2 regions of the Streptomyces sp. NBC_00669 genome follow, and region 1 is predicted to be linked to the other one. Evidence: riboswitches for the same ligand, from Rfam matches in the RefSeq annotation. Region 1 holds a riboswitch; the other holds the start of a gene.
What was found. A riboswitch is a leader RNA that binds a small molecule or an ion and turns the genes downstream of it on or off. The one in region 1 is predicted to bind glycine.
Positions count from the first base shown of each region.

Region 2: linked by a shared signal. The riboswitch ahead of gcvT (glycine cleavage system aminomethyltransferase GcvT) and the one ahead of gcvP (aminomethyl-transferring glycine dehydrogenase) in region 1 are both predicted to bind glycine.

Region 1 covers NZ_CP109018.1:822,210-833,834, reverse strand. The annotation lists gene OG896_RS03395 (mannose-1-phosphate guanyltransferase) at 1-1,804, shown strand, start outside; gene OG896_RS03390 (DUF881 domain-containing protein) at 2,091-3,026, shown strand; gene OG896_RS03385 (small basic family protein) at 3,030-3,362, shown strand; gene OG896_RS03380 (DUF881 domain-containing protein) at 3,370-4,308, shown strand; gene OG896_RS03375 (FHA domain-containing protein) at 4,373-5,218, shown strand; gene ftsR (transcriptional regulator FtsR) at 5,252-5,998, shown strand; gene OG896_RS03365 (bifunctional nuclease family protein) at 6,188-6,661, shown strand; gene OG896_RS03360 (MerR family transcriptional regulator) at 6,939-7,541, shown strand; gene OG896_RS03355 (DNA polymerase IV) at 7,716-9,260, shown strand; gene OG896_RS03350 (PRC-barrel domain-containing protein) at 9,182-9,553, opposite strand; glycine riboswitch at 9,701-9,812, shown strand; glycine riboswitch at 9,813-9,939, shown strand; gene gcvP (aminomethyl-transferring glycine dehydrogenase) at 9,998-11,625, shown strand, end outside.
Region 2 covers NZ_CP109018.1:2,586,693-2,598,317, reverse strand. The annotation lists gene glyA (serine hydroxymethyltransferase) at 1-390, opposite strand, end outside; gene gcvH (glycine cleavage system protein GcvH) at 402-782, opposite strand; gene gcvT (glycine cleavage system aminomethyltransferase GcvT) at 946-2,061, opposite strand; glycine riboswitch at 2,252-2,370, opposite strand; gene OG896_RS10325 (enhanced serine sensitivity protein SseB) at 2,504-3,274, shown strand; gene OG896_RS10320 (enhanced serine sensitivity protein SseB C-terminal domain-containing protein) at 3,585-4,313, shown strand; gene OG896_RS10315 (DUF885 family protein) at 4,401-5,930, opposite strand; gene OG896_RS10310 (ABC transporter permease) at 6,255-7,253, shown strand; gene OG896_RS10305 (ABC transporter substrate-binding protein) at 7,357-9,099, shown strand; gene OG896_RS10300 (ABC transporter permease) at 9,197-10,210, shown strand; gene OG896_RS10295 (ABC transporter ATP-binding protein) at 10,207-11,277, shown strand; gene OG896_RS10290 (ABC transporter ATP-binding protein) at 11,274-11,625, shown strand, end outside.

The DNA of each region.
Region 1 (11,625 bases):
CGTCCTGGAGGGCAAGGTCGACGTCGACATCGACGGCTTCGAGATCTCGCCCGGCGTGTGGGTCGCCGAAGGCGCGGAGGTCCACCCCGACGCGATACTGCGCGGACCGCTCTACATCGGCGACTACGCGAAGGTGGAGGCCGGCGCGGAGATCCGCGAGCACAGCGTCATCGGCTCCAACGTCGTGGTGAAGACCGGGGCGTTCCTGCACAAGGCGGTGATCGCGGACAACGTGTACGTCGGTCCGCAGACGAACCTGCGCGGCTGCGTCATCGGGAAGAACACCGACGTGATGCGCGCCGCCCGGATCGACGAGGGCGCGGTCATCGGCGACGAGTGCCTGATCGGCGAGGAGTCGATCATCGCGGGCACCGTCCGGGTGTACCCGTTCAAGACCGTCGAGGCGGGCGCGTTCGTCAACACCTCGGTGATCTGGGAGTCCCGCGGCCAGGCGCACCTGTTCGGCGCCCGCGGCGTCTCCGGCATCCTGAACGTGGAGATCACCCCGGAGCTGGCGGTACGACTCGCGGGCGCGTACGCGACGACGCTGAAGAAGGGCGCGACGGTCACCACGGCGCGCGACCACTCCCGTGGCGCTCGCGCGCTGAAGCGGGCGGTGATCTCGGCGCTCCAGGCCAGCGCGATCGACGTCCGCGACCTGGAGAACGTGCCGATGCCGGTGGCCCGGCAGCAGACCGCGCGCGGCAGCGCGGGCGGCATCATGATCAGGACCAGTCCGGGGCGGCCCGACTCGCTGGACATCATGTTCTTCGACGAGCGCGGCGCCGACCTGTCCGGGGCGGGGCAGCGCAAGCTCGACCGGGTGTTCTCGCGTCAGGAGTACCGCAGGGCGTTCCCGGGCGAGATCGGTGACCTGACCTTCCCCGCGACGGTCTTCGACTCGTACACCGGCGCGCTGCTGCGGGCCGTGGACATCACCGGGATCGCCGACGCCGGGCTGAAGGTCGTGGTGGACGCGGCCAACGGCAGTGCGGGCCTGGTGCTGCCGAGCCTGCTCGGCCGGCTGGGCGTGGACGCGCTGACCATCAACCCCGGTCTCGACGAGGCGCGGCCGACCGAGACCGAGCAGAGCCGCCGGGCCGGGCTGGTCCGGCTCGGCGAGATCGTCTCCTCGGCGCGGGCCGCGTTCGGGGTGCGGTTCGACCCTGTCGGCGAGCGGATGTCGCTGGTCGACGAGCGGGGCCGGATCGTGGAGGACGACCGGGCGCTGCTGGTGCTGCTCGACCTCGTCGCGGCGGAGCGGCGCAGCGGCCGGGTGGCGCTGCCGGTGACCACGACCCGGATCGGCGAGCAGGTCGCCGCGTACCACGGCACCCAGGTGACGTGGACGACCACGTCGCCGGACGACCTGACCAGGGTCGGCCGGGAAGAGGGCACGATCTTCGGCGGCGACGGGCGCGGCGGCTACATCGTGCCCGAGTTCAGCAGCGTCTTCGACGGTTCGGCGGCGTTCGTACGGCTGATCGGCCTGGTCGCCAGGACGCAGCTCACGCTGAGCCAGATCGACGCCCGTATCCCCAAGGCGCATGTGCTGAAGCGGGATGTGCCGACGCCGTGGGCGGTGAAGGGCTCGGTGATGCGCCGGGTGGTCGAGGAGGCAGGCGACCGGTCGGTGGACACCACCGACGGTGTGCGGGTGGTGGAGTCCGACGGCCGGTGGGTGATGGTGCTGCCCGACCCCGCCGAGGCCGTCACGCACCTGTGGGCCGAGGGTCCCGACGACGCCTCCGCGCAGGCACTGCTGGACGAGTGGTCCGAGGTGGTGGAGAGCGCCGGCCGCTGATCCGCGGACGGCCGGGTGGATTCGTCGACTCGTCGTTTCGTCGATCCACCGCTGAACGGCGGTCCGGCCGCGGCCGGACCGCCGTTCGCCGGTTGCCGGCCGGACACCGACCGGTCGTGGACCGACCACCGACCGGTCGCCGACCGATCAAGTGTCGGTCGGCGACCGGTCGGCAAACGATCGGTTGCCGACAGAATCCGCCGTGCTACCCGCCGGAATCGGTCGCACCGGGCGAACCGCGCGTCGGGAGGGGCCCGTTCGGGAGCGGGCGTCCCGACGTGCGACGATGTGCGGCATGCCGCAGCAGCCACCCGAACGGAGCAGCCCCGCGCCCGGGGCCGCTCCGCGACGCCTGGACGCGTCCATGTCGCTGCTGACGAACATCATGGAGCACAGCCTCGACGACGGTTACGCGGAGGCCGCGGCCCGGCGCGGGCAGGTCGGTACCTCGCGGCTGCCGAAGGCGCTGGGCGGCAAGTTGGGGCTGGCGGCCGGGCTGGTGCTCGCCGCGCTCGTGGTGACGCTCGGTGCGGCCCAGGCGCGGGTCTCGGCGCCCACCGTGGCCAAGGAGCGGCAGAACCTCATCGACCGTATCCAGACCGAGACCAAGAGCGCCGACGCCCTGCAGAAGAACGTCGACTCGCTGCGGGACACCGTCTCCGCGGAGCAGCAGGCCGCGCTCAAGCAGCCCGGTGGAGACGGCGATCGCCTCGTCGAACTGCTCGCCGCCGCCACACCGGTGCACGGCCCGGGGGTCAAGCTGGTCGTCAATGACGCCAAGGAAGCCTCTGAAGGGGGCACTGGCGGCCCGCGGGAGAGCAGTGGCTTCTCCGACACCGGGCGGGTCCGCGACCGCGACATGCAGCAAGTGGTGAACGGTCTGTGGGCCTCCGGCGCCGAGGCGATCTCGGTCAACGGCGAGCGGCTGACGGCGCTGTCGGCGATCCGGGCCGCGGGGGACGCCATACTGGTCGACAACAAGCCGCTGGTGCCGCCGTACACGGTGCTGGCGATCGGGGACGGGAAGCGGTTGAGCACGGCATTCCAGAACAGCGCCGACGGGGAGTACCTGCACGTGTTGGTGACGAACTACGGCATCAGGTCGAGCATCGGCGTGCAGAGCGATCTCCGACTGCCCGCCGCGCCCTCGCTGATCCTGCGGTACGCCACACCCGACGTGCCCACGACGCCACCGAAGACGCCGTCGAACGGGAAGGGTTGAGAAGTGATCGCCGTACTTGGCCTCGTCGTGGGGGTCGTGGTCGGACTCGTGGTGCGCCCGGTGGTGCCCTCGGGCGTCGAGCCGTATCTGCCGATCGCCGTCGTGGCCGCGCTCGACGCCGTCTTCGGCGGGCTGCGGGCCATGCTCGACGGGATCTTCGACGACAAGGTCTTCGTGGTCTCCTTCCTGTCCAACGTGGTGGTGGCCGCGTTGATCGTCTTCCTGGGCGACAAGCTCGGCGTCGGCGCGCAGTTGTCCACCGGCGTGGTGGTCGTCCTCGGTATCCGGATCTTCTCCAACGCCGCCGCCATCCGCCGTCACGTCTTCCGGGCGTGACGAACGGATGAGCAACGAGCACAAGCACCGGCATGAGCCCGAGCACGGGCACGAGCGTGGGCGCCACGACGAGCACGCACCCGGGCCCGAGCACGCACCCGAGCCCGAGCACGCACCCGAGCCCGAGCGTGATCACCGACCCGAGCGTGATCCGGAGCGCGCGCACGACGACGGCTTCGCGCCCGCGCAGGAGCACGAGGACGGCTCGGAGCCCGCGACCGCACCGCGGACCGGGCGGCAGCGGCTGGTGGCCGGAGTGTGGCCGCCGCGGCTGACCCGCGCGCAACTCATCGTCGCGGTACTGCTGTTCGTGCTGGGCCTCGGCCTGGCCATCCAGGTGCGCACCACCAGTGACGACAACAACACGTTGCGCGGGGCGCGTCAGGAGGACCTGGTCCGTATCCTCACCGAACTGGACAACCGCGGCCAGCGGCTCCAGGACGAGAAACACGGCCTGGAGAACCAGCGCAGCGAGTTGGAGACCAGTTCGGACCAGGCCGCGGAGGCGCTCAAGCAGACGCAGGAGAAGGCCCGGCAACTCGGCGTGCTGGCCGGCACGGTGGCCGCCCAGGGCCCGGGGATCACGTTGACGGTCAAGGACCCGCACGGCCAGGTCGCGGCGGACTCGCTGCTGGACACCGTCCAGGAGCTGCGCGCGGCGGGCGCCGAGGCGATCCAGGTCAACAACGTGCGCGTCGTCAGCGACACTTATTTCACCGACGGAGCCAACTCCGTGCTCGTTGACGGGCACCGATTGGCCCAACCGTACGTCTTCAAAGTCATCGGCAACCCGCCCGATCTGGAGCCCGCGTTGAACATCCCCGGTGGGGTGGTGCAGACGTTGGAGAAGGAGCAGGCGAGTGCCGGCGTGGTCAGGTCGCAGAAGATCGTCGTGGACGCCTTGCGGCCGTCGAAGCAGCCTGACTACGCTCGGTCATCCCAATGAGGCGGGGGGTCGGGGACCTGGCCGGGTGCTGAGTGGTGGAAACTGTGAGTAGTGAGAGTTCGTCCTGCCCCACGGGCGGGTCTGCTTCTTTCAAGGGGAATCGCCCGTGAAGTTGTTTGGGAAGTTGTTCGGCAAGAGCGCCCGCCAGTCGGGCGACCCGGCCACGGCACGCCACCGCGCGCCGCGGAGCGGGGCGGAGGATGCGCGGGACGCCGGCCAGGGGGCCGAGCGTCCGCTGTTCCGCGCGGAGTCGCCGCAGCAAGGCGGCGAGATTCCGGGCGCGCCCGGCGTGGCGCCTGTTGACCACGGTTCGGCCCCCCGCATAGGTTTCGGGGAACCGTCGGCCTCGGACACGGGTGGTGAGCACGGCGTGCTGGTCTGCGGCAGGTGCGGGCACCGGAACGCGGAGGCGAGTCGCTTCTGCAACAACTGCGGCGCGCCGTTGCGCGGGACGCAGGGAGGCGCGCCCTTCGAGCGCCCCTCGGAGACCACTTCGACCATCTCGATCTCCAGCATCGAGGCGTACGAAGCCGAGGCGACCGGTCAGACCCCGATGCCGTCGCTCTCCCCGGAGGCGCAGGCCGCGGTGGCCGCGCTGCCCCCGGGGTCGGCACTGCTGGTGGTGCGGCGGGGGCCGAACTCCGGCAGCCGCTTCCTGCTGGACGGCGAGCTGACCACCGCCGGCCGGCATCCGCAGAGCGACATCTTCCTGGACGACGTGACCGTCTCCCGCCGCCATGTCGAGTTCCGGCGCGGCGCCGACGGCGTGTTCACCGTCTCCGACGTGGGCAGCCTCAACGGCACCTACGTCAACCGGGAGCGGATCGACGCGGTGCAGCTGTCCAATGGCGACGAGGTGCAGATCGGCAAGTACCGACTGGTCTTCTACGCGAGCCAGGCGGGCGTCTGACCCTCCCGCCGCCTGGTCCCAGGGAAGGTGTGCATGCCGCGAACGTCGGGCGGTGCCGGTGACGGCACCGCCATCGTCTCCGCCGGAGGGGACGGCGCCCTGCTGAGCATCGGCGCGGTGCTGTCCCGGCTGCGGGACGAGTTCCCCGAGGTCACCATCTCCAAGATCCGCTTCCTGGAGGCGGAGGGGCTGGTGGAGCCGCAGCGCACCCCCTCGGGGTACCGGAAGTTCGGTGCGGCCGACGTCGACCGGCTCGCGTACGTCCTGCGGGTGCAGCGCGACCACTACCTGCCCCTGCGGGTGATCCGCGAGCACCTGGACGCCAGGGACCGTGGCGAGCCGGTCGCGCTGCCCCGCCCCGGCGAGTCCCGTGAGGCGCTGGACGGCTCCCTGGAGCCCGAGGAGCCCGCGCGGATGCGGATCGGCCGGGACGAGCTGCTGGCCGCCACCGGGGCCGACAGCGACGCTCTCGCGCAGTGGGAGTCGTACGGCCTGGTGGAGGCCGACGCCGACGGCGGCTACGAGGCCGACGCGGTGAGCGTCGGCCGGCTGATCGTGGACCTCGGCCGGTTCGGTCTCGAGCCGCGCCATCTGCGCGCGGTGAAGGCGGCCGCCGACCGGGAGGCCGGCCTGGTCGAGCAGGTGGTGGCGCCGCTGCGCCGGCACCGCAACCCGCAGACGCGGATACACGCCGAGGCCACCGCGCGGGAGCTGGCCACGCTGTCGGTGCGGTTGCACGCGGCGATGCTGCAGTCCGCGCTGCGGGTCCGGCTGGACTGACATCGAATCCGGCGGAATCCGGCGTCCGGATCACCGCCGGAATTCGGCCGGATTGTGGCCGGAACCGCTGCCGGGAGCGGCATCCGCGGGGTTGTCCGGCCCTTCGCGGCCCTCCCCGGTGAGCCGCGTGGCGGCACCTGGCGGCTGCCCGACTACCCAAACCCGGCGGGCACGGCCTAGGGTTGCTGTGTGAACGAGCTCGACGTTGTGGGTGTCCGGGTCGAAATGCCCTCCAACCAACCGATCGTGCTCCTGCGTGAAGTGGGAGGCGACCGGTACCTGCCCATCTGGATCGGGCCGGGAGAGGCGACGGCCATCGCCTTCGCGCAGCAGGGCATGACGCCTGCGCGACCGCTGACTCACGACCTCTTCAAGGACGTGCTCGAGGCGGTGGGACAGACGCTGACGGAGGTGCGTATCACCGACATGAGGGAAGGCGTGTTCTACGCGGAGCTGGTCTTCGCCGGCGGGGTCGAGGTCAGTGCCCGCCCGTCCGACGCCATAGCGCTCGCGCTGCGCACCGGGACGCCGATCTACGGCAGCGACGGTGTGCTGGACGACGCGGGGATCGCGATCCCGGACGAGCAGGAGGACGAAGTGGAGAAGTTCCGCGAGTTCCTCGACCAGATCTCGCCCGAGGACTTCGGGACCAGCAACCAGTAGCCGGCCGGAAACGCCCGGAAAGGCCGTCGGAGCCGTTCCGGGCGGAGTGTCCCGGCCTGCCCCCGATCGGGAGTTGGCGGGGCAATGTTGCCGCCATGTGGCCATTCGGAATTCCGTTCCCGCTCTGCGATCAGATCAAACCACTCCTGGGGTGAATTTCACTCGGCGTGCCGAGCGTGGCGATCGTTGACGCACGTGTGACGACTGCCTACCGTCAGGAGGGAAAGTCCGGTGGCACGTGCGCGCGGCCAGCGGACGCGAAGGGACGGAGGGCGTCGTGAGAAGTACCGGCGACGGTTTGGCGACCGGCGGCCCGTATCCGGCCCGAGGGGCGCTCGCCCCGGCCGCGGTGGGTGCCGACGGCGGCCCACCTGCCGAGACGCCGTCCGAGCAGATCGGCTACCGGGGTCCGGCGGCCTGCGCCGCGACCGGCATCACCTACCGCCAGCTCGACTACTGGGCCAGGACCGGCCTGGTCGAGCCGAGCGTGCGACCCGCGTACGGCTCGGGCACCCAGCGGCTGTACGGATTCTCCGACGTCGTGGTGCTCAAGATCGTCAAGCGGCTGCTCGACACCGGCGTCTCCCTGCAGAACATCCGCACCGCCGTCCAGCATCTGCGCTCGGTCGGCCCGGGCGAGCTGGCCCGGATGACGCTGATGAGCGACGGCGCCACCGTCTACGAATGCACCTCGCCCGACGAAGTGGTCCAACTGCTCCAGGGCGGCCAGGGCATCTTCGGCATCGCGGTCGGCGTGGTCTGGCGCGACGTGGAGACCGCGCTGTCCGAGATGCACGGCGAGCGCGTGGACACCGGCGAGACCCTGGTCGGCCACAACCCGGCCGACGAACTGGCCCGGCGCCGCAACAAGGCGGTCTGAGCGCGGCCCGGCGCACTTCGCGCGCACCTCGCATCGCGTGTCGTGCGGTGTGGTGCCGTGCCAGGCCGCGCGGCGCTGTGCGGTGGCTCGCTCCGCCGCCGGGCCGCGGCTGCGACCCGCCGTCGCCGTACACATGTACGGCCGATGTCGGTGGGATGCGGGACGCTTGGACGTGTGAGAAGTGCGCCGACGATCCTCCACCTGGACATGGACGCGTTCTTCGCCGCGGTCGAGCAGGCGTCCAAGCCGAGCCTGCGGGGCAAGCCGGTGGTGGTCGGCGGCCTCGGACCCCGCGGCGTGGTGTCGACCGCGTCCTACGAGGCGCGCGTGCACGGCGTCCACTCCGCCATGGCGATGGCGCACGCCCGCCGGCTCGCCCCCAACGCGGCGTATCTCGCGCCGAGGTTCGGCATCTACCGGCAGGTCAGCGAGATCGTGATGGCGCTGCTCCGCGAGGCGTCACCGCTGATAGAGCCGCTGAGCGTCGACGAGGCGTTCGTCGACCTGGAAGCCGGTGAGCACGCCGACGACCCGCGGGCGGTGGCCCGGGGCCTGCGCGCCGACATCAAGGCCGCCACCGGCCTGACCGCCTCCGTCGGGCTGGCCGGCTCCAAGCTGCTCGCCAAGATCGCCTCGGAGAAGGCCAAGCCCGACGGCCTGGTGGTGGTCGAACCCGGCACCGAGCAGGCGCTGCTCGACCCGATGCCGGTGCGCACCCTGCCGGGGGTCGGACCCGCCACGGCCGAGCATCTGCGCAGGGCCGGCATCCTCACCGTCGCCGAGATCGCCCAGGCCGGCGAGGGGGAGCTGGTCCGGCTGCTCGGCAAGGCGCATGGCGCGGGCCTGCACGCGATGGCCGCCGGTGTCGACAACCGCCCGGTGGTCGCCGACCGCGACGTCAAGTCCATCTCGGTCGAGGACACCTTCGACAGCGACCTGACCGACCGCGCCCATGTGCGGTACGAGATCGACCGGCTCGCCGAGCGCTGCGTGCAGCGGCTGCGCGGCGCGGGCCGCTCCGGGCGCACCGTCGTGGTGAAGGTCCGGCGGTACGACTTCTCCACGCTCACCCGCTCCGAGACGCTGCGCGCCCCCACCGACGACCCGGCCGTGGTGCGCGAGACCGCCCGCCGGCTCGCCGAGGCCGTCGACACCACCGGTGGCGTACGGCTGCTCGGGGTGGGCGTCGCCGGGCTCGCCGACTTCACCCAGGAGGACCTGTTCGCCCAGGCCGCGGGCGAGCGGGCGCTGAACGGCGACTCGGCGGAGGACGACGCCCCGCCGCCGCTGCCCAGCAGCCCCCCGCCGGCCCCCGAGCGGGCGAACCGCTGGCTGCCGGGCCATGACGTCACCCACGCCACGTACGGTGCCGGGTGGGTGCAGGGCAGCGGGGTCGGCCGGGTGACCGTGCGCTTCGAGGTGCCCTCGGACGCCGTGCCGGGCCGGGTGCGCACCTTCCCCGTGGACGATCCGGAACTCAGTTCCAGCGATCCGCTGCCGCTGGCTGCCCAGCGGATGCCCGCGGACCCGGACGACCCGCCGCCGGCCGGTCCGCCCGCAGGTCCGGACGCTGGTCCGCCGGCAGACCGGCCGGCGGTCCCGCCCGTGGACGCGGCCAGCGACCCGCCCGCCGATCCGGCTCAGTCGTCGTCGGCCAGCTCGCCGAAGTCCCCGGAAGGCGCCGGCTCCGCCCCCGACCGCGGCACGTCCATGCCGTAGTGGTGGTAGAGCTGCAACTCCTGCTCGGGCGAGAGGTGCCGGCCCACGCCGAAGTCCGGCGCGTCCTTGATCAGCGCCTTCTCGTACGGCACCCGCAGCTTGTCGCCGTCCAGCTCGCTCGGGCCGAGCGGCACGAAGGCGTCCCGGGTGAACAGGCCGGTGCGCACCGCCGCCCATTCCGGCGTGCCGGTCGCGTCGTCGAGGTAGACCTCGTCCACCGTGCCGATCCTCGTCCCGTCACGGTCGAAGGCGCGGCGGCCGATCAGGCTGCGCGGATCGATGTCGGTCTGCACGGTCCCTCCAACGAGTCCAACCAACCCCAGGCCCGCCGTCGTACGACGGCTGCTGACTCCTACCCAAAGCCACAACAGGGGCGGTGTCGACTCGGCACCTGTTCCGATCCGTGTTCGGATCACGCTGGTAGGCTGGCAGAAGGCCGTTGACCCCGTGCGGGAGAGTCCTCCAAGAACCCGTCTGCTGGCGGGTGGCGGAAGGCGCCGAAGGAGCAAATCCTCCCCGGAATCTCTCAGGCATCCGTACCGCTCGGGTGAGGTCACTCTGGAAAGCAGGACCTGTCCCGGAAGCAGCGCGGCCGCCGGGCGCGTCCTCACCGACGGTGAAAGCCGCCCTGTGGGCCGGGGCGGTGAAGCTCTCAGGTTCTGATGACAGAGGGGGAGGCCGTACGGGTGCCTTGGCGGCACCCCCGAAGGTCGTTGCAGACCAGGAGGCCCCCGAAGATGAGTGACCGCCGCAATTCCCTCGCCGAGCTGGAAGCCGGCCGGCCGTTCGCCCGCCGCCACATCGGCCCCGACGCCGAGGCGCAGGCCAAGATGCTCGCCCAGGTCGGCTACGGCTCGCTGGACGAACTGACGGGCGCCGCCGTACCCGAGACCATCAAGAGCACCGAGGCGCTCGGTCTGCCCGCCGCCGTCACGGAGGCCGAGGCGCTCGCCGAGCTGCGCGCGCTCGCCGACCGCAACCAGGTGCTCACGCCGATGATCGGCCTGGGCTACTACGGCACCTTCACCCCGCCGGTCATCCTGCGCAACGTGCTGGAGAACCCGGCCTGGTACACCGCCTACACCCCGTACCAGCCGGAGATCTCCCAGGGCCGGCTCGAAGCGCTGCTGAACTTCCAGACCGTCGTCGCCGACCTCACCGGCCTGCCCACCTCCGGGGCCTCCCTGCTGGACGAGGGCACCGCGGCCGCCGAGGCGATGGCGCTGTCCCGCCGGGTCGGCAAGGTCAAGAACGGCGTCTTCCTGGTCGACGCCGACACCTTCCCGCAGACCCTCGCGGTGATCCGGACCCGCGCCGAACCGACCGGCGTCGAGGTCGTCACCGCCGACCTGTCGGCCGGCATCCCCGCCGACGTCGCCGAGCGCGGCGTCACCGGCGTGCTGCTGCAGTACCCCGGCGCCTCGGGCGCCGTCCGCGACCTGCGGCCGGTCATCGAGCAGGCGCACGACCTCGGCGCGATCGTCACCGTGGCCGCCGACCTGCTCGCGCTCACCCTGCTCACCTCGCCCGGCGACCTCGGCGCGGACATCGCGGTCGGCACCACCCAGCGGTTCGGCGTCCCGATGGCCTTCGGCGGCCCGCACGCCGGCTACATGGCCGTCCGCGACTCCTACGCCCGCAACCTGCCCGGCCGGCTCGTCGGCGTCTCGGTCGACGCCGACGGCGACACCGCCTTCCGGCTGGCGCTCCAGACCCGCGAGCAGCACATCCGCCGGGAGAAGGCCACCAGCAACATCTGCACCGCCCAGGTGCTGCTCGCCGTGATGGCCGGCATGTACGCCGTCTACCACGGGCCCGACGGGCTGGCCGCCATCGCGCGCCGCACCCACCGCTACGCCGCGGTGCTCGCCGCGGGCCTGCGCGCGGCCGGCGTCGAGCTCGTCGAGGACGCGTACTTCGACACGCTGACCGCCCACGTGCCCGGCCGGGCCGCCGAGGTCGTGGCCGCCGCGCGCGCCGCCGGCGTCAACCTGCGGCTGACCGACGCCGACCACGTCGGCATCGCCTGCGACGAGACCACCGACCGCGCCGCGCTCAGCTCGGTGCTCGCCGCCTTCGGCGCCACCGGCGACATCGACGCGCTCGACGCCGCCGCCCCCGACGCGCTGCCCGACGCCCTGCTGCGCACCGACGACTACCTCACCCACCCGGTCTTCCACCAGCACCGCAGCGAGACCTCGATGCTGCGCTACCTGCGCCGGCTCGCCGACCGCGACTACGCCCTGGACCGCGGCATGATCCCGCTGGGCTCGTGCACCATGAAGCTCAACGCGACCACCGAGATGGAGCCGGTCACCTGGCCGGAGTTCGGCGCCCTGCACCCCTTCGCGCCCGCCGACCAGGC
Region 2 (11,625 bases), 1.8 Mb from region 1:
GCCGTGGGTCAGGTGCCCGCCGTGCGCCAGGTCCAGGCCGAGGATGGTGTCACCCGGCTTGAGCAGGGCGAACATCGCGGCGGCGTTCGCCTGGGCGCCCGAGTGCGGCTGCACGTTGGCCGCCTCGGCGCCGAACAGCGCCTTGACCCGGTCGATGGCGAGCTGCTCGATCACGTCGACGTGCTCGCAGCCGCCGTAGTAGCGGCGGCCGGGGTAGCCCTCCGCGTACTTGTTGGTGAGCACCGAGCCCTGCGCCTCCAGCACCGCGACCGGCGCGAAGTTCTCGGACGCGATCATCTCCAGCGTGGACTGCTGGCGGTGCAGCTCGGCGTCGACCGCGGCCGCCACATCCGGGTCGAACTCGTGCAGGGACTGGTTCAGCAGCGACATCGCGGGTTCCCTCAGTTCTCGATGAAGGCGTCGTACTCGGCGGCGGACAGCAGGTCGGACGGCTCCTCGGCGACCTTCACCTTGAACAGCCAGCCGCCCTCGAAGGGCGCGGTGTTCACCAGCGAAGGGTCGTCGACGACGTCCTGGTTCACCTCGGTGACCTCGCCGCCGACCGGCGAGTACAGGTCGCTGACCGACTTGGTGGACTCCAGCTCGCCGCAGGTCTCACCCGCGGTCACCGTCGCGCCCACCTCGGGGAGCTGGACGAAGACCACGTCGCCGAGCGCGTCGGCGGCGTGCGAGGTGATGCCCACCGTGGCCGCGCCGTCGGCGGGGGCGGAGAGCCACTCGTGCTCCTTGCTGTAACGAAGCTGCTCAGGGTTGATGCTCATGGCTGAATTCTCCCGGATCGGCAGGGGTGCTCGCGGGTGCGGCACGGCAAACGGAAAGCTGAGGGAAAGGGGGGCGAGGGGGAAGAACGGGGAAACGGCGAGGTGCGGCGCGGGCCGCGGAACCGGCGCCGGGTGCGGCGACGGGGGAGCGAGCCCGGTCCGCTCAGCGCTCGCGCCGGTAGAACGGCAGCGCCACGACGTCGTACGGCTCCCGCGAGCCGCGGATGTCCACCGCCACCCCCGGCGTGCCGGGCGCCGCGTGCGCCGCGTCCACGTACGCGATCGCGATCGGCTTGCCGAGGGTCGGCGACGGGGCGCCCGAGGTGACCTCGCCGATCACCGCGCCCGAGGCGTCAGTGACCGGGTAGCCGGCCCGCGGCACCCGGCGGCCCTGCGCGACCAGCCCGACGAGCTTGCGCGGCGGCAGGTCCTTGGCCCGCTCGGCGGCGGCGCCCAGCGCGGCGCGCCCGACGAAGTCCCCGGGCTTGTCGAACTTGACCACCCGGCCGAGCCCGGCGTCGAACGGCGTGACCGAGGCGGTCAGCTCGTGCCCGTACAGCGGCATGCCCGCCTCCAGGCGGAGCGTGTCGCGGCAGGACAGCCCGCACGGCACCAGGCCGGCCGACTCGCCGGCGTCGGTCAGCGCCCGCCACAGTCGCTCGGCGTCGGCCGGCGCGACGAACAGCTCGAAGCCGTCCTCCCCGGTGTAGCCGGTGCGGGCGATCAGCGCGTCCACCCCGGCGACGGTGCCGGGCAGCCCGGCGTAGTACTTCAGCCCGTCCAGGTCGGCGTCGGTCACCGCCTTCATGATCGCCGGGGCCTGCGGGCCCTGGACGGCCAGCAGCGCGTACGCGTCGCGGTCGTCGCGGACCTGCGCGTCGTACTCCGCCGCGCGCAGCGCCACCGCGTCGAGCACGGTCTGCGCGTTGGACGCGTTGGCGACGATCATGAACTCCTGCTCGCCGAGCCGGTACACGATCAGGTCGTCGAGGATGCCGCCGTCGGGCGCGCAGATCATCGTGTAGCGGGCCCGGCCCACCGCCAGCGCGGACAGGTGGCCGACCAGGGCGTGGTCCAGCGCCTCGCCCGCCTGCGGGCCGGTCACGGTGATCTCGCCCATGTGCGACAGGTCGAAGAGACCGGCCCGGGTGCGGACCGCCTGGTGCTCCTCGCGCTCGCTGGCGTACCGCAGCGGCATGTCCCAGCCGGCGAAGTCGGTCATGGTCGCGCCGAGGGCGCGGTGCAGGGCGTCGAGCGCGGTGTGACGGGGTTCGCTCATCGGTGACAGGCTCCCAGGCTCGGTCTCGGTGAAGAGGAAGGAGAGATGACGGATGGACACTCCCCATCTGTCATCGGAACCTGAGAGGTTCACCGTGAACCCCGCTCGCGCGGGCCGCGGTTTGCACCTTGGGTGGGCGGGACCGCACACCCGAGGGTGCGCCGACGGCTCCGCCGCTTTTCAGATCTGCCTCGCCCGCGCGGTATCTGTGCCTGAGAGATTCAAGGGAGGACTTGCTCCTTCGGCGCCCGTCCCGGCGCCCGCGAGCTGGTCGCGTGCACAGGTCCGGGGCTCTCCCGCGCGGCCTCGAACGGCCGGTATGCAAGTTGTGGCCTTCATCATTGCATGCCCAGGGTCCCCGGCCCCCGGCAGCGGTTAGGGTTTCCCGGGCATGACGCTGCACAACGCTACAGACGCGGTACACGGGCGGACAAGGGTGGACATGGAGAATCCGGCACCGTACATATGGCCGGCCAACGAGCTGGAAGAGGTGCTGGGGGCCAGCCTCGGCAATCCGTCGGCCACCCCCCGGCTGCTGGAGGTGCTCGGCCGCTCCCAGGTGTGGGTGCCGCTGCCGAACGGCGGCTCGCCGGACGCGGCCGGCCTCGACCTGCCGACCGTCGTGCTCGGCGGCGCGCCCTACGTACCGGTCTTCAGCTCCGAGCAGCAGTTCCGGCAGGCCGCGGACGGCATGTCCTGCACGGTCGCGCCGGTGCACGAGTTCGCCCGCGGGCTGCCGCCGCTGGTCGGCATCGCCGTCAACCCCGGTGGGGCGGTCGGCGTGCCGCTGCCGCCGGCCGCGGTGGCCCAGCTGTGCCGGCCGGTGCCGGGCGAGCGCGCGCCGCAGTTCTCCGGGGTACGCGGCGGGGACGCGCCCCCCGGTGCCCGGGTGCGGCTGTGGGAGCCGGGCCACGACGAGGAACCGGTGGACTTCCTGGCCGCCGCGGCCGGCGAGTTCGCGGTCACCCCGGTGCTGCTCTCCGGCCGGCGGGCGCTGGCCGCCGTGGAGGAGGAGCCGCCCGCCCTGTTCATCGGTGTGGAACTCGACCGCTGGCAGGAGGACGACCGGGCCGCCGCGATGGACGCGCTCGGCCGGGCGATGGGCGTGGCCCCGCCACCGTGGCCGGTGCACCTGATCCTGCTGGACGTGGCGCAGGACCCGGTGGGCGACTGGCTGCTGGAGACGGTGCGGCCGTTCTTCGCCCGCGACTGAGTCCGTGACTGAGTCCGTGACGGCGTCCGTGACCGCGTCTGCGGGCGAGTTCGCGGCCGGGTTCGCGGACGGGCCGCGAAACCGGCTGCGGCCCGGCGGTGATCGGGCGGTGATCGGGCCGCGGACCGGCGCTGATCTCGGCCGCGGTCGCGTGGCGAGCGGGTCCGGCCGCCTCGCGCCCGTTCAACGGTCGTATACCTGGTCTATAGCCGGTTCCGCTTGAGTCGGTCGCCATACCGCTGGGCACACTCGACCTGGTTTGATGTCGTGCGAAGAGCAGAACGAAACGAGGGGAAAGGGGCGGTCCCACGTGATCGCGGGCGCGCAAGGCGGTGCGGCGCAGGCCGGCCATGTGGAGCAGATGCTGCTCCAGGTGGCTCCCGGCCGGTTCGACGCATACGAGAACCTGCTCGCGTCACTCGCCGAGGGCCAGGTGTGGATGCTGCTGTGGCACGGCAGTTCCGGGGCGTCCGACGCGCAGTACGGCACCATGGAGGTCGGCGGGTACGGCTACGCGCCGTGCTTCACCTCGCCGCGTGAGCTGGCCGCCAGCGGCTGGAACCGCGACCACGAGGTGGTCTCCGGGCGGGACATCGCGCAGACCCTCTACCCGGACCGCTCCGGGCTGTGGCTCAACCCGCACGCGGCCGGCGGCGGGATCGGCATCCCCTGGGCGGACCTGCGCAGGATCGCGGTCGGGCTCGACCTGCTGCCCGCCGGCCCGCTCCAGATCGGGGAACCGTCCCTGCAGATGCCGCAGTTCTACGCGCTTCTCGCGCAGGCCGCGCACCGCACCTCCGCGGTGCGGGCGCTGCGGCAGGCATGGGTGCAGCCCGTACTCGGCGAGCCCTACCTCGCGATCGGCGTCGAACTCCACGAAGGTGCCGCGCAGGCGGTGGAGTCCGTCCGCCTCATGATGCAGCAGGCGGTCGCGGGCGTACCCGACGGCGTCGCCGTCTCCACGGTGGCCATGGCCGACCCCTACGACCCGGTCGCCCTGTGGATGCGCACCTTCGGCCGCCCCTTCTTCGACAGGTAGGGCGCCCCTACCCCCTGGTGGCGGCCGCGCCTACAGGGGCACGGGGAAATGCGCGACACGCCGCAGCGGGCCGTAAGGTCCGGGACATCACGTGGTGGGGCCGGGCGGGCGGACCACCGCGTCCAGCAACCCCAAAGGCGGGCTGCCCAGGTGCATGAGGGCACCGTGGAAACGGGGCAGGGAGAAATCCGCGCCCCACTCCCGCTCCGCGCGCCGGCGCACCCGGAGGATCTCCAACTTGCCCCAGGTGTACCGCCCGTAGCCCGCGTCGAAAGTGCCGCGCCGCGCCTCCGCCGAGGCCGCCGCAGGCGAAAGGTGGGCGTCGCGCACGAAGTAACTCGCGGCCTCGTCCAGCGACAGCGCCCCTGTATGCAAACCGATCGCGCAGGTGAGCCGGGTGACCCGGACCAGCGCTTCGAGGGCCACGCCGATCGCGAAGCGCGGGTCGCGTGCGCGGAACCCCTCGTCGAGGCAGACCTCCTCGACGTAGTGGGCCCAGCCCTCGGAGAACGAGAGGCTGTGCAGGAGACGGCGGACCGGGGACGGCGCCCGGCGCAGCGCGCGGCCGTGCGCGAAGTGCCCGGGGGCCACCTCGTGGAGGGTGATGGACGGCAGGCTGGTGCGGCTGAAGACCGTCAGCCACTCCTCGCGCTCGTCGGCGGGCCAGTCCGCGTCGGGCGGCGTGACGTGGTACCAGGAGGGCGCGTCGGGCTCGGCCGGCGCCGACCACGTCATCATGGCCATCGCCCAGCGCCGGGACGCGGGCGCCGGGCCGACCAGGCACTCGCCGTCCACGTAGGGCGCGAGCCCCCGCTCGCGGGTGAACTCGATGGCCTCCTCGGTGAGTCGGGCCGCCTCGGCGATGACGCCGTCGGCGCCCGGGTGGTCGGCGAGCAGCCCGGGCAGCAGTTCGTCCACGTCGCTGCGCGGGTCCAGGACGCGGCAGGAGTCGGTGAGCAGTTCGGTGAGCCGGGCGCGCTCCCGGTCGGACCGCCCGGCCAGTTCGGTGAGGTCCACCCGCAGACCCTCCTGGGCGCCCATCAGCGCGGCGAGCGCCCGTCCGCCGAGCCGGGGGTCGGGGTCGCCGTGTTCGGCGATGTGCTGGATGTGGGCGACCAGCCGCTCGTGCGCGCGCAGCGCGGCCCGTTCGACCTCGCCGGCGTCCGGGTCCAGGTCGGCGGCCAGGCCGAGCACCGAACCGAGCAGCGCCTCGGCGACCGGGGCCCGTACCTGGTCGAGCGAGGACAGCGCGGCGTCCACGGCCTCCGGCCACCGCGCGAGGTGCTCCCGGCGGGCCCGGGCGCGGTCCCCGCGCGGGGCGTACTCCCGGTCGTAGCAGGCCAGTTCGAGGTTGGACAGGTGCGGGTAGGGGTCGCGCCGGTGCAGTTCGAGCTCGCCGAACTGCACGCGCAGGGCCTCCTCGAAGACCGCAAGGTGGGCTTCGTCGTGCGGGTCCCGGAGCGGGCCGCCGCGCCGGGCGCGGGCCAGGGCCGCCAGCCCGTCGCGGACTCCCTGGGGGGACAGGTCCTGCACCCGGCCGTCGTATTCGTGCAGGCCCGACATCTCCCGGGCCTGGGGCATCATCAGGTCGCAGACCGCGCGCAGCCGTTCGTCCATCAACCGACCGTACCCCGAGGTACGCGTCGGTAACGATGAAAGAACCACCCACATCACAGTTACGCATCCCTTCGCGGCCAGGTCTGGCGGGTGATCGCCAACCAGAAGAAGAATCCAGCGGCAAGACACCTTGGTGTTGACATGTCCCAACCGCAACGCGCGTAGTGGATACGCACGTCGCACGCATGATCACGTCGAGCGGCCACTGTGGGTGACCTCAGTGCCATCTGCAACTACCGCATCAAGTGCACCAACTGACGAGGAAGCCGCTACAGCGGCGGGCGCGCGCCGGTTACCCACCGGCGAGAGGGGTCGGCAAACGCCATGACCGCACCTATCGAGACCACCTCCGGACAGGCCGAAGCGCATCCGGAGGCCGTACTCAGCGGGGCCGGGCGAGGCATGATCGAGGGGCGCTCGCTCGGGCAGATCGCCTGGGGCCGGCTCAGACGGGACAAGGTCGCGATGGCCGGCGGCGTGGTGGTGCTGCTGCTGGTGCTGCTGGCGATCCTCGCCAAGCCGATCGAGATGGTCTTCAACCTCGATCCGAACGCCTTCCACCAGAACCTGGTCGACCCCGAACTGCTGTCGCCCAAGGGCGGCTGGGGCGGCATGAGCTGGTCCCACCCGCTGGGCGTGGACCCGAAGTTCGGCCGCGACATCCTGGCCCGGATCATCGAGGGCTCCTGGATCTCCATGCTGGTGGCCACCGGTGCCACCGTGCTGTCCAACGTGATCGGCACCGTGCTCGGCGTCATCGCCGGCTACTACGGCGGCTGGGTGGACAGCCTGATCAGCCGGCTGATGGACGTCTTCCTCGCCTTCCCGCTGCTGCTGTTCGCGATCTCCATCTCCGCCTCGCTGCAGGACGGCGCCTTCGGGCTGAGCGGGCTTCCGTTGCGGATCTGCGTGCTGATCTTCGTGATCGGCTTCTTCAACTGGCCCTACATGGGCCGGATCGTCCGCGGCCAGACGCTGAGCCTGCGCGAGCGCGAGTTCGTCGACGCCGCCCGCGGCATGGGCGCGCGCGGGCCGTTCATCCTCTTCCGCGAGCTGCTGCCGAACCTCGTGGCGCCGATCCTCGTCTACTCCACGCTGCTGATCCCCACCAACATCCTGTTCGAGGCCGCCCTGAGCTTCCTCGGGGTCGGTATCGCGCCTCCGCAGGCCTCCTGGGGCGGCATGTTGACCAGCGCGGTCGACGTCTACCAGTCGGACCCGCAGTACATGTTCGTGCCCGGCCTCGCGATCTTCATCACGGTGCTGGCCTTCAACCTCTTCGGCGACGGGCTGCGGGACGCCCTCGATCCGCGCAGCAAGTGATTCCGCAGGGATGACCCACCGACCCCGGGTGGCACCTCGTGTGCCGTGCGGCACCCATGGCCGACCCGGCGACTCAAATAGGAAGTGAGGGGCGTAACCCGGTATGAACACCAGAAAGGTGACCTCCGCTCTCGCGCTCTGCTTGGCGATGGCACTCGGCGTGTCCGCCTGCGGCGGCTCGGGCGGCTCCAGCGGCTCGGGCAAGAAGGACCAGGCGCTGACCTCGATCGTCAACGCGTCGAGCAAGAAGGGCGGGACGGTCACCGCCGACCACTCCACCGGCCCTGACTCCCTCGACCCGGGCAACACCTACTACGGCTGGGTGCAGGACTTCTCCCGGCTCTACGCCCGTACGCTGCTGACCTTCAAGCCGGCGGCCGGCAAGGCGGGCCTGACGGTGGTCCCGGACCTGGCGACCGGACTCGGCACCTCCAGCCCCGACGCGAAGACCTGGACGTACCACCTGCGCACGGGTGTGAAGTTCCAGGACGGCACCCCGGTGACCTCCAAGGACGTCAAGTACGCGATCGAGCGCAGCAACTTCGCGCCCGACGTGATGTCCAACGGCCCGGTGTACTTCAAGAGCTACCTTGCCGACGACGGCAAGTACCAGGGCCCGTACAAGGACAAGAGCCCGAACGGGCTGTCGTCCATAGAGACGCCCGACAACCAGACGATCGTCTTCCACCTGTCGCAGCCGTTCGCCGACTTCGACTACCTGGCGACGTTCTCGCAGACCGCTCCGGTCGAGCAGTCCAAGGACACCGGCGCCACGTACGTGCAGCACATCCAGTCGACCGGCCCGTACAAGTTCTCCTCCTACTCCGAGGGCAAGGGCGCCACGCTGGTGCGCAACCCGGAGTGGAGCAAGGCCACCGACCCGATCCGCACCGCGCTGCCCGACAAGTACGTGCTGAAGTTCAACGTCAACCAGAAGACGATCGACAACGACCTGCTCTCCGACAACCTCACCGTCGACCTCCAGGGCACCGGTGTCGAGGCGGAGACGCAGTCGAAGATCCTGGGCAACAAGAACCGGCTGGCGCACACCGACGACTCCATCGCCGGCGCCACCTCGTACATGGCGCTCAACCTGCACGTGAAGCCGTTCGACAACATCAACTGCCGCAAGGCCGTGCAGTACGCGGTGAACAAGACCTCCGTGGTCAACGCCGAGGGCGGCGCGGTCAAGGGCGACGTGGCCAGCACCCTGCTGCCCCCGTCGGTGAACGGCTACACCAAGTTCGACGACTATCCGACCGCGGGCAACAACGGTGACGTGGCCAAGGCCAAGGCGGCGCTGGCGGCGTGCGGCAAGCCCGGCGGCTTCACCACCACGCTCACCGCGCGCAGCGACCGGCAGCCCGAGATCGACGGCGCCACCGCCATCCAGGCGGCGCTGAAGAAGGTCGGCATCACCGTCAACATCAAGACCTTCCCGTCGGACAAGTACTTCTCCAACTACGCGGGCGTCCCGGACTACGTGCACTCGCACGGCGTCGGCATGATGATGATGGCGTGGGGCGCCGACTGGCCGACCGGCTACGGGTTCCTGGACCAGATCGTCGACGGCAGCGCGATCAAGCCGTCCGGTGGCAACAACCTGATGGAGCTGAACGACCCGAAGATCAACCAGGCGCTGTCCTCGGCGATCTCCAACACCGACACCGCCGCGCGGACCAAGGCGTGGGGCGACATCGACAAGATGGTGATGGCGAACGCCTCGGTGGTGCCGCTGATCTACCGCAAGAACCTGCTCTATCGCCCGGACTCCGCCACCAACGTGACGGTCACTCAGGCGTACCTGGGCATGTACGACTTCCTGCTGATGGGTTCCTCGAAGTAGCCGCAAGGCTCCTACGCACCGAAAGGCAGGTGAAGGCTCCGGCGTCCGCCCGGTCCGGCCCCCGATCCGGGCCGGGCGGACGCCAGCCGGAACGGCCGTGACCGCTTACCTCATCCGTCGCGTGTTCGCCGCGATCGTGCTCCTTCTGGTGGTCAGCATGATCACCTTCGCGATCTTCTTCCTCGTCCCCCGCATCGGTGGCCAGACCACCACCCAGCTCGCCACGCAGTACGTGGGCAAGGACGCCAACCCGGCGGCCGTCGCGGCGATCAAGAAGAACCTCGGCTTCGACCTGCCGCTCTACGAGCAGTACTGGCACTTCCTCAAGGCGCTGGTCGCCGGCGCCGACTACCACTACGGTCCCGACCCGGTGCACTGCAACGCGCCCTGTTTCGGCTACTCCTTCAAGAGCCACGTCGAGGTCTGGCCGCAGCTGAAGTCCCGTATCCCGGTGACGTTCTCGCTGGCGATCGGGGCCGCGGTGATCTGGGTCGTCACCGGCGTGGCGGTGGGCGTGGTCTCCGCGCTGAAGCGGGGCACCATCATCGACCGGCTGTCGATGGGCGTGGCCCTGATGGGCGTGTCGCTGCCGATCTTCTTCACCGGCATCCTCGCGCTGAGCGTGTTCACCGTGCAGTGGCCGCTGTGGAGCAACGGCATGAACTACGTGTCGTTCACGCACAATCCCGCCGACTGGGCGTGGAACCTGCTGGTGCCCTGGTGCAGCCTCGCCTTCCTGTACTCCGCGCTGTACGCCCGGCTCACCCGGGCGGGCATGCTGGAGACCATGGGCGAGGACTACATCCGCACCGCGCGCGCCAAGGGCCTGCGGGAACGGGACGTCGTGGTCCGGCACGCGCTGCGCTCCACGCTCACCCCGATCGTGACCATCTTCGGCATGGACTTCGGGCTGCTGGTCGGCGGCGCGGTCATCACCGAGCAGGTCTTCTCGCTGCCGGGCATGGGCGCCTACGCCATCCAGGGTGTGACCGCCAACGACCTGCCCATCGTGATGGCCGTGACCTTGGTGGTCGCCTTCTTCGTCGTGGTCTGCAACCTGCTGGTGGACCTCGCCTACGCCGTCCTCGACCCCCGCGTGAGGTACTCGTGAGTTCCGCCGACAGGCTGCTGAAAACGCCCGCAGAACCGGCCGCCGCCCAGGACGCCTACCTGTCCGTGCGCGACCTGCGCATCCACTTCGACACCGACGACGGCGTGGTGAAGTCGGTCGACGGCCTCAGCTTCGACCTGCCGCGCGGCCGTACCCTCGGCATCGTCGGCGAGTCCGGGTCGGGCAAGTCCGTCACGTCGCTGGGGATCATGGGCCTGCACCGCACCGCGCGGGCCAGGATCTCCGGTGAGGTCTGGCTCGACGGCGAGGAACTGGTCGGCGCCCCGCCGGACGCGGTACGCCGGCTGCGCGGCCGCAAGATGGCGATGATCTTCCAGGACCCGCTGTCGGCGATGCACCCGTACTACTCGATCGGCAACCAGATCGTCGAGGCGTACCGGGTGCACCACCAGGTACCCAAGAAGATCGCGGCCCAGCGGGCCATGGAGATGCTGGACCGGGTCGGCATCCCCGAGCCGCGCAAGCGCTTCCGGGACTACCCGCACCAGTTCTCCGGCGGCATGCGCCAGCGCGCCATGATCGCGATGGCGCTGGTGAACAACCCCGAACTGCTCATCGCCGACGAGCCGACCACCGCGCTCGACGTCACCGTGCAGGCGCAGATCCTCGACCTGATCCGCGACCTGCAACAGGAGTTCGGCTCCGCGGTCATCATGATCACCCACGACCTCGGGGTGGTCGCCGAGGTCGCCGACGACCTGCTGGTGATGTACGCCGGCCGGGTGGTCGAGCGCGGCACCGCGGAGAAGCTCTTCGGCGAGCCCCAGCACCCCTACACCTGGGGCCTGCTGGGCTCGATGCCGCGGATGGACCGGGAGCGCACCGACCGGCTCAACCCGGTCAAGGGCTCGCCGCCCAGCCTGATCAACGTGCCGACCGGCTGCGCCTTCCACCCGCGCTGCCCGTACGCCGCGTTGACCGGCGGCGCCTCCGAGACCGAAGTGCCCGAGCTGCGCGAGGTGGCCGAGGGCCATCTGTCCGCCTGCCACCTCGCCGACGAGGAGCGGGCCAGGATCTGGACCGAAGAGATCGAGCCGAAGCTGTGAAGAGCCAGGACGCAGAAGCCGGGAAGGGCCGGGACGAGACCGTGGCGGAGAAGACCTCGCTGGACAAGGGCGGTCCGGCCGCCGGCGCCGAGCCGCAGCCGCGTACCCCCGCGCCGCGCAAGCCGCCGGGGGAACCGCTGCTGAAGGTCACCGGGCTGACCAAGCACTTCCCGATCACCAAGGGCCTGCTGCGCCGCCAGGTCGGCGCGGTCCAGGCGGTCGACGGCATCGACTTCCAGGTCAACGCCGGCGAGACGCTGGGCGTGGTCGGCGAGTCCGGCTGCGGCAAGTCCACCATGGGCCGGCTGATCACCCGGCTGCTGGAACCGACCGGCGGCACGGTCGAGT